4 regions of the Paenibacillus nanchangensis genome follow, and region 1 is predicted to be linked to each of the others. Evidence: riboswitches for the same ligand, from Rfam matches in the RefSeq annotation. Region 1 holds a riboswitch; each other region holds the start of a gene.
The links. Region 1 has a riboswitch for cyclic di-GMP ahead of ACE6ED_RS06625 (anti-repressor SinI family protein). Riboswitches for the same ligand answer to the same signal wherever they lie in the genome.

Region 1 (4,472 bases):
CGGCCGTGCCTGCCGCGGCAGGCGCTCCGGATGAAGCTCAGCCGAAGCAATCCGATACCGCCCAATCCAAGGAGGCAACCCCCTAATGGCACAAGTCAAACTATGGTCCGGCCGCATTTTGACCGCGCTGCTGTCGCTGATTTTTTTCATCACCGTCGTCGCTGTCGTGATTTCCAAGGCATCCGGCGGAGAGCCGTCCTTCTTCGGCTATCAGATCAAAACCGTCCTATCCGGCTCCATGGAGCCGGGCATTCACACCGGTTCAATTGTGGCGCTGGAGCCTGGAGGGGATATGACCCGGTTTCAGCCTGGTGATGTCATCACCTTTCTTAACGAAGAGAACCTGCTGGTCACCCACCGCGTGATCGAAGCGGAACGAAATGAAGCCACAGGCGAAGCAGTCTACCGCACCAAAGGCGACAACAACGACGCCCCTGATGTAGCGCCGGTCAGCTCCAGAAATGTCGTTGCCGAATACAAAGGCATCACGATTCCTTATGTCGGCTATGCGATGAATTTTGCGGCATCCAAAACAGGCAGCGTGCTGCTGATGATCGTCCCCGGGGCGATGCTGTTAATCTACGCCCTGTATACGTCCTGGAAGGCCGTCTCCGAACTAGAGAAAAAACACGCGGATTTGTCCCAGCCTTCTCCCGAAGGACTGAAGTAACTTACCAGCCGATTGTCCCTCCCGCCGCTTACCGGACGAGGAGCACAATATAAAGCTTCATCCATCCAACCACATATTCAAGGAGGAATTTTACAAATGGGTATCAAAAAAACACTGGGTCTTAGCATCGCATCCGCAGCACTGGGTCTTTCCCTCATCGGAGGAGGAACTTACGCTTACTTTAGCGACACCGCCACCAGCACGGCGACTTTCGCGGCCGGTACGCTTGACCTTACGTCCGATCCCTCCGTCTTGATCAACTTAAACAACCTGAAACCGGGCGATATCGTGCTCAAGAAGTTCAAGCTGAACAACTCCGGCACGCTGGACATCGGCAGCATCCTGCTCCGCACCAAAACTGTGGTAACCGACGAAGGCAACAATAACAACGGCGCGGACCTGAACCAATTCATCAAAGTTAAATTCCTGAAAAATAACGATAAAGGCACAATCATTACGCCCGAGCTGGTGGTATATGAAACAACGCTGGCCGAGCTCAAGAACCTGACGCCGGACCTGGTCAAAAATACCGGCCTGGATCAAATCTGGACCGAACGCAGCGGCATCAAGGCCGGAACGTCCGACAGCTTTGCAGTAGCCTTCGAATTCGTGGAGAACAACCAGGACCAAAACCACTTCCAGAAAGACAAACTGGAACTGACTTGGGACTTCGAAGCCAAACAAGGCGAAGGAAAAATTTACAACGAGAACTAATCTGCCCGTTTATCCCAGCGGCAGCACCACACATCCCGGCTTCCGGCATACGGACCGGGATGTTTTTTTCCTCCGGGCATACCCGGGAATAACCGGTATAGGCCGGCCGGCACCGTTTCTATTACCTCGTGAAATTTGATATAATGAGATCAAATTTTTTACGGAGGGGCGTAATCATCTTGCCAGATAACATGGGCCAGCGCATCCACCAGCTTCGGCTGGAAAAGGGCTTGTCCTTGTCCGAGCTTGCGGACAGGGCGGATGTGGCCAAATCCTACCTAAGCAACGTTGAACGGAACATCCAGTCCAACCCCTCTATCCAGTTTATAGAGAAAATCGCCGAAGCGCTGCAGGTATCCATTCACACGCTGCTGTACGGAGAGGCTCCGGACACCGAGGAAGAACCGCTGGACGCGGATTGGTTCAGGCTTGTGCAGGAGGCGATGGCTTCCGGAGTCAGCAAGCGGGAATTCAAGGAGTTTCTGGAGTATCAGAAGTGGAAGCTGGAGCAAAAGGATTGAATTTACGAACCTTATGCGGATGGACGATTCCGCCGCAGGGATCCGGACCCGCACCAAAGAGGCAGAGCGCCGCGCCGCTCTGCCTCTTTGGTGTATGTAGCTCCCCGTCAGCCTTACAACAATCTCGGTCCCTTATCGAGGAAGAACCTCCGGATCTCTTCGGCGCGGATTCCCGCGCGTTTGGCTGTCAGCAGCAGCTGCACCCATTCGAGATCCAGATCCGCCGTCTGGAACTCTCCGACTTTACCCTGGTTGGACTTGTTCAAAAAATCTCCTCCTAAGATTTTATGTCCCCAGGCAGTCCGGCCGTCATAGTAGATTCTACCTTAGACCCGAGACTTTGTGCCCCTGCCTTTCGGCAGGTTTACCCTTTTACTGGACCCTTGAGCGCAAGGATCTGCATGCCGTCTTGATGCAATTCAATTATAGCGGACGCAAGCGGCAAAGTATGTCGCTTCCTGTTCGCCGTACTTTGGCATATTCGCGCGGGAAAAGCAGGATGAGCGGGGAATATGGGAATCGCCGGCCGCTCTGCTATGCCTAAAGTCATATCAATCTTTTATAGGTTTGTATTTTTCTAGGAGTCTAATCTTACTATAAAAACTTAAAGACCCATTTTCAAGCATCAACTGCATTTTTTTCGTAAAATTGGGTAAATGGTTATGATGGGACATGACAGCGGTCTGTCCCGGGATGCTGTACTGAACCATGCCGTTTTGCGATTGGTCCTTACGAAAGTATGAATTGATTCCCTTCCTTGAAAAGAGCACAATGAAGGAGACATCAGCAAGCGAATTTTCACCGATGTGCGACAACGAATGTAAACGCAAACATTGACGTCCGGACAACCCGCCTGTCAGCGGACTCCGGGCCATTCCCTAGGAGGATGCATTCAATGGCAGCCAAGGAACCCTTCTCTCCATCCGCATGGAGCCACTATTACGGACCCAATCTGGGGTACATTCAGGAAAAATATGAGCAATACGTAAACGATCCGTCGTCCGTCGAGAGCAACTACCGTGAGCTATTCGAACGCTCAGGCCCACCTCCGATGACACCGTCCGCCGTCCAGCCGGCCGGCACGGCAGGCACCGCGTCGCCCGACCCCGGGCTGCTGCGCAAAGCCGTCCGCGCCTCCAAGCTGATGGCGAACATCCGCATCTACGGCCATCTGACCGCGGACATCGATCCGCTCGGCAAGCCGGACAGCTCCATGGCCAAATATCTGGATCCGGCCACCTACGAGCTGACGCGGGAGGATCTCGAAGCGCTGCCCGCTTCGCTGATCTGGGAGAACGCGCCGGAGAATATCAAGACCGGCTGGGACGCCGTCAACCTGATGAAACGGAGCTACACCCGGACCATCGCCTACGAGTTCGGCCATATACGCGACGAACAGGAGCTTCGCTGGCTGAACCAGCAGGCGGAGACCACCGAACCGCAGGCCGTGCTGACCCTGGAAGAACGCAAGGCCCTGCTGAAGCGGCTGGTTGAGGTGGAGCAGTTCGAAACGTTCCTGCACCGGACCTTCGTCGGCCAGAAGCGGTTTAGCATCGAAGGCAACGACTGCCTTGTACCGATGCTGGATGAGGTGGTGCGCGCCGCAGCGGACGACGGAGCGGAGCATATACTAATGGGCATGGCGCACCGCGGGCGCCTGAACGTGCTGGCCCATATTTTGGGCAAACCATATGAAATCATTTTCTCCGAATTCCACCATTCGCCGAACAAGGACCTGTTCCCTTCCGAAGGATCCATGGGCATTAACTACGGATGGAGCGGAGACGTAAAATATCATCTGGGCGCTGACCGTTCCGTAAATCACAATAAGACGGTACAGACCCGCATTACACTGGCCAACAACCCAAGCCACTTGGAGTTTGTTAACCCTGTGGTGGAAGGCTTCACGCGTGCGGCACAGGAAGACCGCTCGGCGAGCGGCATGCCGAAGCTCGACACCAACAAAGCCATGGCGGTGCTGATGCACGGCGACGCCGCTTTCCCTGGCGAAGGCATTGTTGCAGAGACGTTGAATATCAGCAAGCTGAAAGGCTACCAGAACGGCGGAACGATCCACGTGATCGTTAACAACCGGATCGGCTTCACAACCGAAAGCGAAGATTCCCGGTCCACCCATTATGCGAGCGACCTTGCAAAGGGCTATGAAATTCCTGTCGTGCATGTCAACGCCGATGATCCCGAGGCCTGCATCGCGGCCGTGCGGATCGCCTGCGCCTACCGGCAGAAGTTTAAAAAAGACTTCCTGATCGACCTGATCGGCTACCGCCGCCACGGCCATAATGAAATGGACGATCCCGAAACGACCCAGCCGCTGATTTACAGCAAAATCCGCAATCATCCTACCGTCTACAACCTGTACGCGGAGCGGCTGAAACGCGAGCAGCTGGTTTCGGACGAAGACGTAAAGCGGATCTCCGCCGAAGTCGACGCTGTCCTACAGCAGGCTTATGACAAAATGAAAGACGGCGGGCACAAGACGGGCGAGACCAAAAACGCGGTGGCGCTCCCGGCAGATTCGTCCGGAACCGAGCCGGCTCCCGTGCCGA
Region 2 (4,472 bases), on a different contig from region 1:
TGCCGGCCGTTAGAATTTTATGGCTTATTAGGAGGCCTAGGAATGAAAGTAAGATACAGTGTCATCATCCCTATGTATAATGAAGAATTGGTTATCGCCCATACGTACGAGCGGCTGAAAAAGGTGATGGACGGCTGCGGAGATCCGTATGAGCTGGTGTTCGTCAACGACGGCAGCCGCGACCGGACGGTGGAGATCATGCAGGAAATCAGCAGCAGGGACGCAAACGTCAAGCTGATTGATTTTTCCCGCAACTTTGGGCACCAGGTTGCGATTACCGCAGGAATGGATTATGCCCAAGGCGATGCGGTGGTGGTGATCGACGCCGATCTTCAGGACCCGCCCGAAATCATTTTACAGATGATTGACAAGTGGAAGGAAGGGTACGAGGTCGTATATGCGAAGCGGCTGAAACGTCACGGGGAGACGCTGTTCAAAAAAGTTACCGCAAAGCTGTTCTACCGGCTGCTCCGGAGCATGACCAGCGTCGATATACCGACCGACACGGGGGATTTCCGCCTGATCGACCGCAAGGTGTGCGACGTGCTCCGCGGCTTGAAAGAGAAAAACCGGTATGTCCGGGGCTTGGTCAGCTGGGTAGGCTTCCGGCAGACGATGGTCGAATACGTGCGGGAGGAACGATTTGCCGGAGAAACAAAATATCCGCTGAAGAAAATGATCCGGTTTGCGCTGGACGGCATTACCTCCTTTTCGCACAAGCCGCTCAAAATCGCCACGTACGTAGGCTTTTTTCTCTCGTTGTCGAGCTTTATCTATTTGTTTATCGTCGTGTACCAGAAGCTTTTTACTTCCCGGAACGAGCCGGGATGGTCGTCCATTGTCGGCATTAACCTCCTGTTTAACGGCATTGTGCTGATGCTGCTTGGCGTGATCGGCGAATACATCGGCCGGATTTACGATGAGGCAAAGGACCGGCCGCTGTACATTGTACGCGAAACGAAGGGGTATCCCGAGACGCAGGAAGGGCCGCAGCAGGAAGGGCACAGCGGGACTTCGAAGCGGGAGAACGCCAATGTCCGATAATAGTCTGCGCACAGCCGCCATTCAATTCCTGAAGTTTAATGCCGTTGGCCTGCTGAATACGCTGGTGGATTTTGCGGTGTTTACTCTACTGAGCGCTGCGGGAGCCGGATATGCGATTGCTCAAGTTATTTCCTACAGCGCGGGGACGGCGAACAGCTTTATCCTCAATAAAAAAGTCACCTTCCGTGACCGCCAGAAAGCGGATCAGGCCTCCTTTGACCGGATGCAGCTGGTTAAGTTTATATTGCTTAATCTGGTCAGTCTCGGAGTTTCGCTGTTGCTGATGCATGTTTTGACTGACCGGCTGGGCATGCAGGTTCTGCTGTCCAAGGTTCTGGTCACCGGAGTAACCGTGGTGATAAATTTTGTCGGAAGCCGAAAATGGGTATTTTGACCGGATTGCCGGCCCTCTTTGCAGAGGGTCTTTTTTTTACCCTCGTCTGATCCGTCTGCTGGACACCAAAACGCCAATCCAGCCCTCATCTCCTGCCGCATACAGGAGGCTTGCAGAAGTGGGGAAGCCGTAAAAGGCCTGCTTCTTCCGAATGAATAAGAACTTTCAGATCATGGGCAGGCTGATATTTCACGGTCGTCAGACCGCTTACAGGCGCCATTTCCCCGGAGCAGACTTTGGATTATACTCCCTAAATTTTAACTGTTTAAAATAAAAATATCCGGTTTATATACTGTACAAGGGTAAGGAGTCAAGGGGAGCAGGGTCTAGGCAGTTTGTCCTTGGCTGAGAAGAGATGCATGGATTTAAAGTATGAGTTTGTCCGCAGCCAGAATCGCTTACATCTCACACAAATACATATTTTAAACATGTAAACGCAAACCATCCGAAAGGGTGGGACGCAAAGTCTGGAATCTGCCGTGCCGACCCAACCCGGTGCAATGATCGTCCGACCGCCATGAACTTCGTTTCTGGCGGTCTTTTTTGTGTGGTCCTTTACCCTGATTTCGGGCAATCGCATTCTGTAGGGGTTTACTCCAGTGAGAGGAAGGAGGGCAGGCTTGGCACCAGACCGCCGAACCGGCGGTTGTATAGGCGGGGGTTTGACAACTAATCGATTTGTATTGGAGTTGAATGCATGAAAAAAAGAGGGAAATCGCTCCTTTCTGTAGCGCTGGCTTTGATCCTGACGTTGGGGTCTGCCGGTTCCGCGCGGGCACAGAGCAGTTATCCTGGGGGTTTTCCGGAGGAGTGGGACGATAAATGGCAGGAGGCTGTAGCCATTTTGTTCCCGGAAATCCCGCTGGTTGATGTTTCCTGGTCGGACTGGACGGAAAAGATAATAGACGGGGAACGCTGGACCTGTAAATACCTGCTGATCAACGGCGTTCCGTTGTCCGAGCTGTACGATGCCTCCTGGCTCTTCATTAAATGTTATAAGCTGACACCAAAGCCAAGCCCAACGGTGGAACCAACGCCTTCGGTGGAGCCAACGCCGAGCCCAACAGTGACACCGACGCCTTCGGTGGAGCCAACACCGAGTCCAACGGTGGCACCAACGCCGACGCCAATCCCGTCGGTGGAGCCAACACCGACGCCAATCCCGTCGGCGGAGCCAACGCCGACGCCAACACCGTCGGTGGCACCAACACCGACGCCAATTCCGTCGGTGGCACCAACGCCGACGCCGAGTCCGTCGGCGGCACCAACACCGACGCCAAGTCCGTCGGCGGCACCGACACCGACGCCGAGTCCTTCGGTGGCACCAACGCCGACGCCAATCCCGTCGGTGGAGCCAACACCGACGCCGAGTCCGTCGGTAGCGCCGACACCGACGCCAAGTCCGTCGGTAGCGCCGACACCGACGCCAAGTCCGTCGGTGGAGCCAACCCCGACGCCAATCCCGTCGGTGGAGCCAACGCCGACGCCAATCCCGTCGGTGGAGCCAACCCCGACGCCAACTCCGTCGGTGGAGCCAACACCGACGCCAAGTCCGTCGGCGGAGCCAACGCCGACGCCAATCCCGTCGGTGGAGCCAACACCGACGCCAATCCCGTCGGTGGAGCCAACACCGACGCCAAGTCCGTCGGCGGAGCCAACGCCGACGCCAACACCGTCGGTGGCACCAACGCCGACGCCAACTCCGTCGGTGGCACCAACACCGACGCCAACACCGTCGGTGGAGCCGACACCGACGCCAACTCCGTCGGTAGCGCCGACACCGACGCCAAGTCCGTCGGTGGAGCCGACACCGACGCCAACTCCGTCGGTAGCGCCGACACCGACGCCAAGTCCGTCGGTAGCGCCGACACCGACGCCGAGTCCGTCGGTGGAGCCAACCCCGACGCCAAGTCCGTCGGTAGCGCCGACACCGACGCCAAGTCCGTCGGTGGAGCCAACGCCGACGCCGAGTCCGTCGGTAGCGCCGACACCGACGCCAAGTCCGTCGGTAGCGCCGACACCGACGCCGAGTCCGTCGGTGGAGCCAACACCGACGCCAAGTCCGTCGGTGGCACCAGCCCCGACGCCAATCCCGTCGGTAGAACCAACACCGACGCCAACTCCGTCGGCGGAACCAACGCCGACGCCGATCCCGTCGGTGGAGCCAACCCCGACGCCGAGTCCGTCGGTGGAGCCAACCCCGACGCCGAGTCCGTCGGTGGAGCCAACGCCGACGCCAACTCCGTCGGTGGCACCAACGCCGACGCCGAGTTCGTCGGTGGAGCCAACGCCGACGCCAATCCCGTCGGTGGAGCCAACGCCGACGCCAATCCCGTCGGTGGAGCCAACCCCGACGCCAATCCCGTCGGTAGAGCCAACCCCGACACCAGTTCCGCCAGGCTGGATACCAGCTTCGCCGGCACCGACTGACAGCGTACCGGGAGTCATCGTTATACCTGACGAGACGCCTCCTGCGGGCGGGTCGGAACAACCAGTAGAGGTGGGCGGGCCGGTACCAACTGACAGCGTACCGGGAGTCGTCGTTATACCTGACGAGACACCTCCTGCAGGTGGACCGGAACAGCCGGTAGAGGTGGATGAGCCGGTACCAACTCCGGGGCCTGGCCAAGAAGCGCCTGAGTCGGATGAGCCGGATATTGTGATTGTGGAGGGTCCTGCTCCACAAGGAGGTCCGCCCGAATCCGGTAGCGGTTTGCCTGCCGACAGCGGCAGCCCGAGTTTAGGGGAGATTCCATCTGATGAAGGCGGAATAGCTATTGGAGAGGAAGAGGTTCCTCTAGCCGCTCTGCCTAAAACAGGTGAAGCCAGTCCATGGCCGTACTACCTGTTTGGCACACTTGTTATAGGCGCTGGATTATTTTTGGCTAGATTAAAGAGACAGCAGTAAGCTTTTTGGTGTAAACTAGTAGAGAAGTGGGGGAGAGATTCCTTGCTTCTCTATTTTTTAGTGGGGTGAGAGGATGCGGAAATTATCTTACGTGATCATTTTAGCGGGGATTCTGATTATGCTCTA
Region 3 (4,472 bases), on a different contig from region 1:
GCTAGCCTTCAAAATTGCAAAAGTATTTAATGTTTCTATTAATGAAGTATTTACACTGAAGGAGGATGATAAATAATGGCATATCAAATAATAACGGCAGTTGCATTGATCGTATTATTAACGGGCTTAATTGGAAATGTATTTTACAAAGCTAGAAAAACTATAAAAAATAAAAATGATGAACGTTGGCAATCGATTCAGAGTAAGGCGAACAAAGCGACAGTTTGGTACCATAGTTTACTAATAGTGGTGCTTGGTTTGATGATATTTTTAGATGTATTCTATCGGTTTCAAACTAGTTACAGTCTTTCTCAGATACTGAATGTTGCATTTGTTGTGTTGACTCTGCAATTTACAATTGAATTAATTTTCTTGATTTATCTTGATAAAAAATTATAAGGTGGATTATCAAGAATCCTGTGCAAATAAATTATTATGTGTATAAGGTGGCGTATATGGTTTTTGGGGTCGATCTGGACAGGAATAAAGATGTGCTGGGGATGTGGATCGGGGAGAATGAGACCTCAAATTTCTGGCTTACCGTCTTGAACCTGCGCACATGGTAGAAGCTATCACCGGCAACTCCGCAAGGTGACGAAGGGCAAGAGATTTTCCCTACCGATAGCCCCAGATTTTAAGGAAGACAAACTAATCAATGATGGGATGAAAAGTGATGGAGCAAAAAATAAAGCCTGATGCAATGAACAGGAGGGAGACTTTTGGGGGAGTTTGACTTCAAAGCAGGTAAGGTTATTTTAAACGATTTTGATTTTGTAGATAATCTTTCATACGCTGAGCAGATTTGGTCGTTTAAAGAAGACATTCTTCAAGTTCGATATAACAATATTTATGTTCTAGATTTGGGTTGGTATCCAGAGTTTGATCTAAAGAACGGGAGTTTTAAATTGGTTGTAGTGAAAATAGATGATTGGTTAAATCCATATTTCTCTAAAAGAACCCGGTCCATCAGTGAAGTACGAAACTATATTGTTGAGGCGGTAGCAGTGGCAGAAACAGTTAGCTTGATGCGTTAAGATAAAAACGCGAATAGATCTGGCGCAGTTGTCTAAGGAGGTCAAGCACAGATGTGAAGAGTAAAAATATAGTAAGGATAATATTTGCACTGCTCTTTGTTTTTTGCATAACGACTATATGTATTAAATATAATTCCTATGAACAACGTATACTGCTATTTGAAGCAATCCGAGTGTACTTGTTTATATACTGCCTTGCTGTCGAATTACCCTTAGCAATCATACGGAACCGCAATAAGTGGAATAAGTTCTGGGAGAAACTAGTGTTATATTTGTTGATCCTATTCTCTATCTTTTCTTTATGTGTAGCGGGTGTGGATGTCTACTGTCTAACTAGAGACGTGTTAGATGGGTACCAAGAGAAGAAAATTACGGTCATAAAAAGGCAACAACAATTTAGAGCGAGCGATAAAGTTTGGGTTAATGATGATGATAAAGTTCAGACATATTACCTAGCTCCGGGGTACATTAAAGTAACTGTGGGAGATGCTTATCGTGTACGTTTCTTTAAACATTCAAAAATAATAATACCTGTTAACATGGCAGATTAAAACCATAGGCGACAGACGATAGCCAAGCCCCTACAAAATAGAGTACACTCTGCGAGTCATAACTTTAACTAAACTTATCATAGCACCTTCAAGAGATATCCCATTTGTTAGGTAGGGAGATATCTCTGGAGGTTTTTTATGTTGGAAAACTGCAGGAGCGCCTGCAGAGTGAGAGGAGTCAAATTAGAACGTTGCGTCAGACTCAAAGTGGAATCAAACGATAAATAAATTCAGTTTTTCCAACATCCCTAAAAAAGGAAAATATAGAACATCTTTATTATACAGGGATAAATTCCGATATTAAAAGTGTCCTATACATCAAAAGACACTTTAAAACAAACACATAGGGACAAAAGAACCGAGTTTGGAACAAAGGCAAATCCGTACGAAAGTCGGAGACGCAAAGCCACGGGCCTACTTCATCCCAAAAAGATGTTAAGGCAGCCGGGCCGCTCAAGGCACTTGGTTTTTTGGTGTGCCTGCAAATAGCATTGAGGGAGAGACGTGGATGAGGTTCGCAAGGAAAAAAAAGTTAGCGCAGACGGCCATCGCTGTATTCGCGGCCGTGTCAATGATTGGAGGTCTGTTCAGCGGCGTTCTAGACACGCATCAAGCTGTGGCAGCCGGTATGAATCCGGGGAAAACGGACTTCAGCGTATCGGGAGAAAGGCTGGTCTGGCTGGAACAGGATGCGACTGGGGTCAAGCAGGTACATACGCTGAATCAGAGCAATGGTGCTAGTACGAGACTCACCTCCAGCCCGTCCCCAAAAGATGCGCCTTATGTGAACGGCGCGATTGTGGTGTGGGCGGACAAAGGAAATGAGGCGGCGGGATCGCTCCAGTGGGATATCTACAGTACCAACCTGGAGACGGGGAAGCCCGCGAAACTCAACAAGCAGCCCGGTTCCTATGGGAATCCGACGACGGACGGAGTAGGTGTAGTCTGGTATGAACGCAAACATTACGGCAGCATGATTTATCACGACTTGGCAACAGGCGCTGAAGCCGACTTGGGCGAAGGACGGTTCCCCATGCTGGCCAGTGGAAATGTCGTTTATAAAAATGCCCGTGACGGGGGACTTAGTCTGCTGAACGTGAACAGCGGAGTGAGACGTGCACTGGTGAGTCTGGGTGGTGCAAACACCGTCGACTGGTTTGTTTTTAATGGCAGTCAGGTGCTGTATAAACAGAAAAACGGCGCTGCCGGAAGTAAGTACGTGCTGCTGAATATTCAAGATCTGATGGCACAGCCTGTGGATCTCACCGAAATGAAGGATGGCGGCACCTCTTATGCACACATGTTCATTGGTGAAAAATACGCGGTATTTCAGCAGGAGGAAAACGGTGCAGCTGTGCTGCAGCAGGTAAATCTCAATACCTCAAAAGTGACGCCGCTGCCCGCTATCGAAACGGGGGCGAAGCTGATTGGCATTAGCGGGGACAAGCTGCTGTACAGCACTAAGGACGACAACATCCAATCCTTGGATCTAAAAGAACGCAACTTCCCGGCGCCAACTCCAACACATGTCGCGAACCCATCTCCAAGCCTGACACCAGAACCTGGCCCAACGCCGGAACCAGGTTCGGCACCAGGAATGGGAACCGCCACAACCCCGGGCTCCAACCCAAATGTTAAAGTGCCCGTAGTTAGTGGAGCCAAAGACAGCCGGATCATTGGGAATACAGGCGGCGTTTTGTCTGTCCTAAACGGCTGGGCGCGGCTGGAGATTGCGGCAGGCACCTTCCCGGACAATACCGGCGTAAGTCTGGCTCAGGCGGAACTGGAAACAAAAGAGCTGCTGGATGCAAACGGACTGAAGCTGCTCAAGGCTGGCTCCGTCTGGCAGGTACAATCGGACGCTGCATTCCAGCTCCCGGTCAAGCTCGCGATCCGGTATCCGAAGGAAGAACCTTGGGTCTCGGAGCGGGAGAAGCTTGGAATCTACAGTTACGATCCGGCTAAAGGCACCTGGACTTATATAGCTGGTGTAACTGAAGTGGAGCGGGACTTTGTCCATGCGCCAATCACAGCCTCCGGATTGTATGCGGTCATGCTGCGCAATGTGCATTTCACCGATTTGGCGGGCCACTGGGCACGGCACAATGTAGAGGTACTGGCGTCAAGAGGAATTGTGAACGGAATGAACGGAAACTTGTATAAGCCAAAAGGCAGCGTGACCCGCGCCGAATTCACCAAACTGCTGGTATCCGCTCTTGGTCTGCGGCCAAGTCAGGAGGGTGCGCCGAGTCAGCCGGTTACGCCAAGTCAGGAGGGTACGCCGAGCCAGCCAGGTACACCATCCTTCCGGGATATTCCAGCTGTACACTGGTCTTACCCCTATGTTGAAGCGGCAGCGGAGGCGGGGATTGTGACCGGGGACAATGGGCTTTTTCATGGTAATGATCCGCTGACCCGTGAACAGATGATGGTTATGCTGATGCGGGCAATCGACAGCACTACGGTCACTATGAACGCTGCGCACGGACCGGACACTCTGAAGATCACCGGTACCACCGCCACCACCGCCACTACCGGTACCACCGCCACTACCGAAACCGCCGACACTACCGAAACTATCGACACCAATGACAGCATCGGCACTACCGGCATATCCGCCTCCGCTGCGGACTTGGCCAAGGCACGAGCTGGCCTCACCAAATTCAAGGACAGTGACCAAATCAGTAAATGGGCAAAAGATTCTGCGGCTGCGGCGGTGGAAAAGAAGCTTGTCCAGGGCAGCGGACAGTTCTTGAAGCCTAAGGCTTCCTCCACGAGAGCCGAGGCTGCAGTTCTGATCTATAAGCTGCTGGCGGAGTTGAAATTCCTCTAACTCATAACGGATAGGAGACCAATCTATGAAATCCCGAACGCTAAAAAGGCTGTG
Region 4 (4,472 bases), on a different contig from region 1:
TGACATTAGACCAGGCTGGCGAACGGCCGGGCAGCGCCTGATGAAAGGTCATAGCGACAATTCCGCCCTGATCGTGCCAGCGGATGGCGCTGTCCACCACATTTTGCCGCTGCCATGCGATTGTGCTTTTGGACTGGTTGTTGATCGGTCCCAGCTCATAACCGTGCAGCAGCGCATGCTGGCCCGCGGTTTGATTCAGCTTGTTGCTGAACTCGTCAGGGCTCTCCAAATAGTCATGCTGGCCGCTGATCATCCCTTTGCCCGAAAGACTCGACAGCTCCTCCAGCAGCTCCCGGGCTTCGGGCGAAGCATCGGGGTTAATCGGCTTGACCGGCTGGCCGGAAGGCACAGCCGCACCGGTACGCGCCGGGACAGGGACCTCCCCTTCCGCCGGCGTATCGGGCTTTGAACCTTCGCCCCAAGGGAGCAGGCTAAGTACCACAAGTATAGGGAGCACGGTGCTAAATAGTCGGTACATACGCTTCGTGTTCAAAGTCATCTTCCTTTCGGTGGCCGAACCGCCGGCTGCCTTTTTAACGGCATCCGGCAGTCCTCTCGCGAAAGCGGGACCCGATAGTTCAGTAGCCCTGCCGGATAGCAGGGCCTACAAAACCGCGGATAAGATTGCTTCTAACGCCCTGGCAGGTATCGACTCGCAGGTCCGCAGCGTTTCGTTGGAATCAGCAGGGCAGCAAAAACCGGACTGCTGCTGAAAGAGCTTGAGACTCCTTTTTTTTATCCCAACGAAAACGCGGACAGGCCCTTTAAGGGCCCGGCTGCATTATTGAAGCGAAAACAGGGCGGATGCCGGTACAGTGGTCCAGGGCTGGCTTGGGCTTTCCCAAATCATTTTTGCGCTGGCGTCTCCCTGGTTCTCAAAATATTCCACTTTGATATCGTGCATTTGACCGGCGGTAAGGGCGATCGTTCCGGAGCGCTCCACACCGCTCTGTTTGACCCAGCCGTCGATAATCAGCTGGCCGTCGATCCATAACCGGACGCCATCGTCCGCTTGCATGTAGAATTTGTAGGTCTCGCTGTATTTCGGCTTGATTGTTCCGGTCCAACGGACCGAGAAGTTATCGGCGCCAAGCGCGGCGTCCGGACTGGCTTGTCTCCAGTTGAAATTGATTGCCGCATCCGTTCTGACCAGAACCGGTGAATCGGAAAGCGTCTTGTTATTGAAATACTCGGCCATCAGTCCGGCTGCGTACACCGGCTCGGGTTCAGCCGGGGCCGGTTTTTGCGGGCTGTCCGGCAGCGGAGCCTGAACCGGTGCGGATGGCTCCGGCATAGGGGCCGGGCTCGGCATCACGCTTGGGCTCGGTACCGGCGTCGGGCTCGGCATCACGCTTGGGCTCGGCACCGGCGTCGGACTTGGCGCTACACTTGGACTTGGCACCGGCGTCGGACTTGGTGCTACACTTGGACTCGGTGTCGGCGCCGGGCTTGGCGATACACTCGGGCTCGGCACCGGCGCCGGGCTTGGCGATACACTCGGGCTCGGTTTCGGCGTTGGGCTCGGCGATATGCTCGGACTCGGCGTCGGTGTCGGGCTTGGCGATACGCTCGGGCTCGGCGTCGGTGTCGGGCTTGGTTTCGGCGTCGGGCTCGGCAGCGCCGTCAAAGCGGCTGTAAACTCGTCTCTCGTCAGCGTTTGACTGCTGCCCATAAAGCCTTTAATGGTATCGGTAGAATTCTTTTCGTACAGCATCTTGCCCCAAGTCATCATAAACGCCCACTTGCTCTGCGTTTTGGACAGGGTGGTGAGGTTCGGCATTTCGCCGTTCTCCCCGATGGCGATCGGTTTGCCGGCCGCCAAGGCCAGCAGGCCGTCGTAATGGCTCTGCTTATAGTCGTTCTCATAAATGTCGGCGGCGAGAATGTCCACCTTGCTCGCTCCCGGGTAGGTCAGCGAGTAGGCGTCAGACCAGGCGTTTGGAGCATTTGGGCTCCACACCCACAGCAGGTTGTTCAGTTTGTGCACATTAACGAACCGGTCGTACATGATGTTCCAAAGTGCGGCAAAATTTGTTTTTTGGCCCCACCAGAACCAGCCGCCGTTCATTTCGTGATACGGTCTCCACAGCACGGGCACGTCGGCATCGCGGAGTTGTTTCAGTGATACGGCCACTTTATCCAGTTCGTTGATCAGGCTGTTGTACTGCGCCGTACCTGGCGTTACATATTTATTAAACTCCGCCTGGCTGAGACTTCTGGACACATTGGACCAGTCATAAGACGTTCCCGGCAGATTCGCGTGAAAGGTCATGGCGACTACGCCGCCGTTTTTGTGCCAGTTGATGGCGCTATTCACCACATTCTGGCGGTACCAGGCGACGCCGCTTTCGGACTGTCCGCTGATGGCTCCAATCTCATAACCATGCAGAGCGGCAAACTTTCCGCTGGTGTTCTTCAGCTTATTATTGAACTCATCCGGGCTTTCCAGGTAATCGTGTTGCCCTGTCAGCGTGCTTTTCCCGGAGATGGACGTCAAGTACTGAAGCAGCTTCACCGCTTCAGGCGAAGCGGAAGCATTAACTGGAGTACCGGGCTCAACGGCCGCCGATGCAGCGGACGGAAAAGCGCCGGCTCCCACCGGTATTACAGCAGCAAGCAGAGCAATCGACAAAATTCTGCACAGAGGTCGAAACAAACGGTAAGCGTTCAAAAATCATCTTCCTTTCGGTAGCCAGGCTGCCACTCTTGCGAAAGGCCCTATAGCTTTGCGTCCCTGCCTTTCGACAGGTTTGCCTTTGTCGTATTTTGGAAGGATTCATCCTTCTTACCGTATGTTATCGACCTATTTAGTTTTCGTTTTAGTGCAAAATTCAAAAATGGTTAATTAGTCGCACGTTTTTCTGTTTCAGTCCCGGTTTTTTCGGGTAATAATATGTTTTTGACTTATGAAATAAACTGCTGTAGAACTATATCGTCCCACTCCAGGCAAATCCGGATGTTGTCTTCCTCCACCAGCTCGGAGCCGGTCTGTACCTCGATAAACTCCACATCCGTCAGTGCCAGGATGCTGTGTTTGGTGCCTTCGGGAATCCGGACGACGTCCCCGGCTTTCACTTGATGCAGCCGCTCATTCAGAATGACGCTGGCCTCGCCGCTGATAATCGTCCAGATTTCGCTGCGTTTGCGGTGCAGCTGGTAGCTGATGTTTTTCCCCTCTTTAATCCGGATGCGTTTCGTCAGGACCTCGTTCCCCTCTTCATATTTCACATAATCGATAACCCGGTAATGTCCCCAGCGCCGCTCTTCGTACATCGGCCGCTGCTCGATGCCCTTCAGCACTTCTTTGATCCGCGGGCTCTCCGATTTGCTGGTAACCAGAATCCCGTCGGGACTGGCCGCCACAATCAGATCTTGGGCGCCGATCACGGTGATCGGAATGTCCAGCTCGTTGATCAGGCAGCTGGAGCTTGAATCTTCCGTCAGCACGCCCCGGCCCAGCTGATTTCGGGACATTTCCTCGGTCAACGTATTCCAGGTGCCAAGGTCCTTCCAAAATCCGTTATAGGGGAGAACGACGATGTTTTCCTCTTTTTCCACCACTTCGTAATCGAAGCTGATCGACGCAAGCAGCTTGTATTGCTTCTGCATCTCCTCATAATTGAGCGGCAGTCCCTTGCGCTGGAGAATATCAAGCAGATACCCCAAACGGAAAGCGAACACGCCGCAGTTCCAGAGCGCCCCGCGGGAGATTAGCTCCTGCGCCAGCTTGCGGTCCGGCTTCTCCTGAAAATGGCTGACTTTCAGGTAACCGCGCTCGGCTCCGTCGGGCTCGGCCGGGATAATGTATCCGTATTTCTCCGATGCGAGTTCCGGAACTACGCCCATCAGCGCAAGGTTCGCTCCGCTCTCCCGCATCGTCTGCTCCAGCAGCGCCACGCTTTCGAAAAAGGAGGACTCCACATACGGATCAACCGGCAAAATTGCCACGGCGGAGTCCGGCGACACGCCTTCCATGGAATACAGATAGCTGGCGGTCAGCGCAATCGCCGGGAAGGTGTCCCGCCGCTCAGGCTCTACGATGATCGGCACCTCGGCGCCAAGCTGGCTCTGAATCATCTCCACCTGCCCCCGGCCGGTAGCCAGGTACGAAGAGTCTGCGAGTCCGGTTTCGGTCAGCTGCCGCCATACCCGCTGCACCATCGACTCCGGCTGGCCCGTAGGCCCCTCCAATACTTTCAAGAACTGCTTGGACCGCGAGTCGTTGGACAGCGGCCACAGGCGTTTGCCCGAACCGCCCGATAAAAGAACCAGTTTCATAGTGAACCCTCCTGATCGTTCGTTATAAGCGGGCCTGCCGCTTTTGCTGCCATTTCATTGGTCAGTCTATCAATGGATTGAGCTGAAAATGTACAGGCTAGGCGGAGCTGGCACTGCGGCAGATTTGCACTTCCGGTCATATCCGCTGCAGTGTCAGCCCGCAATGCCTACAGCGCTCCCGCCATACTGCGGGA

Region 2: linked by a shared signal. The riboswitch ahead of ACE6ED_RS21985 (LPXTG cell wall anchor domain-containing protein) and the one ahead of ACE6ED_RS06625 (anti-repressor SinI family protein) in region 1 are both predicted to bind cyclic di-GMP.
Region 3: linked by a shared signal. The riboswitch ahead of ACE6ED_RS24805 (S-layer homology domain-containing protein) and the one ahead of ACE6ED_RS06625 (anti-repressor SinI family protein) in region 1 are both predicted to bind cyclic di-GMP.
Region 4: linked by a shared signal. The riboswitch ahead of ACE6ED_RS22445 (glycosyl hydrolase) and the one ahead of ACE6ED_RS06625 (anti-repressor SinI family protein) in region 1 are both predicted to bind cyclic di-GMP.

The regions. Positions count from the first base shown of each region.
Region 1 covers NZ_JBHOFD010000006.1:194,836-199,307, reverse strand. Annotated here, with positions in the region: gene ACE6ED_RS06645 (hypothetical protein) at 1-86, shown strand, start outside; gene sipW (signal peptidase I SipW) at 86-670, shown strand; gene ACE6ED_RS06635 (TasA family protein) at 767-1,384, shown strand; gene ACE6ED_RS06630 (helix-turn-helix domain-containing protein) at 1,576-1,905, shown strand; gene ACE6ED_RS06625 (anti-repressor SinI family protein) at 2,019-2,171, opposite strand; cyclic di-GMP riboswitch class I at 2,199-2,284, opposite strand; gene ACE6ED_RS06620 (2-oxoglutarate dehydrogenase E1 component) at 2,801-4,472, shown strand, end outside.
Region 2 covers NZ_JBHOFD010000030.1:91,362-95,833, forward strand. Annotated here, with positions in the region: gene ACE6ED_RS21975 (glycosyltransferase family 2 protein) at 43-1,044, shown strand; gene ACE6ED_RS21980 (GtrA family protein) at 1,034-1,438, shown strand; cyclic di-GMP riboswitch class I at 1,864-1,958, shown strand; gene ACE6ED_RS21985 (LPXTG cell wall anchor domain-containing protein) at 2,136-4,346, shown strand; gene ACE6ED_RS21990 (class D sortase) at 4,420-4,472, shown strand, end outside.
Region 3 covers NZ_JBHOFD010000039.1:29,424-33,895, reverse strand. Annotated here, with positions in the region: gene ACE6ED_RS24825 (helix-turn-helix transcriptional regulator) at 1-76, shown strand, start outside; gene ACE6ED_RS24820 (hypothetical protein) at 76-399, shown strand; partial or broken gene ACE6ED_RS24815 (transposase) at 438-551, shown strand; gene ACE6ED_RS24810 (hypothetical protein) at 720-1,034, shown strand; cyclic di-GMP riboswitch class I at 1,950-2,042, shown strand; gene ACE6ED_RS24805 (S-layer homology domain-containing protein) at 2,094-4,418, shown strand; gene ACE6ED_RS24800 (DUF6531 domain-containing protein) at 4,444-4,472, shown strand, end outside.
Region 4 covers NZ_JBHOFD010000032.1:19,311-23,782, forward strand. Annotated here, with positions in the region: gene ACE6ED_RS22440 (glycosyl hydrolase) at 1-499, opposite strand, end outside; gene ACE6ED_RS22445 (glycosyl hydrolase) at 782-2,671, opposite strand; cyclic di-GMP riboswitch class I at 2,685-2,765, opposite strand; gene ACE6ED_RS22450 (sugar phosphate nucleotidyltransferase) at 2,905-4,278, opposite strand; gene ACE6ED_RS22455 (UDP-glucose dehydrogenase family protein) at 4,446-4,472, opposite strand, start outside.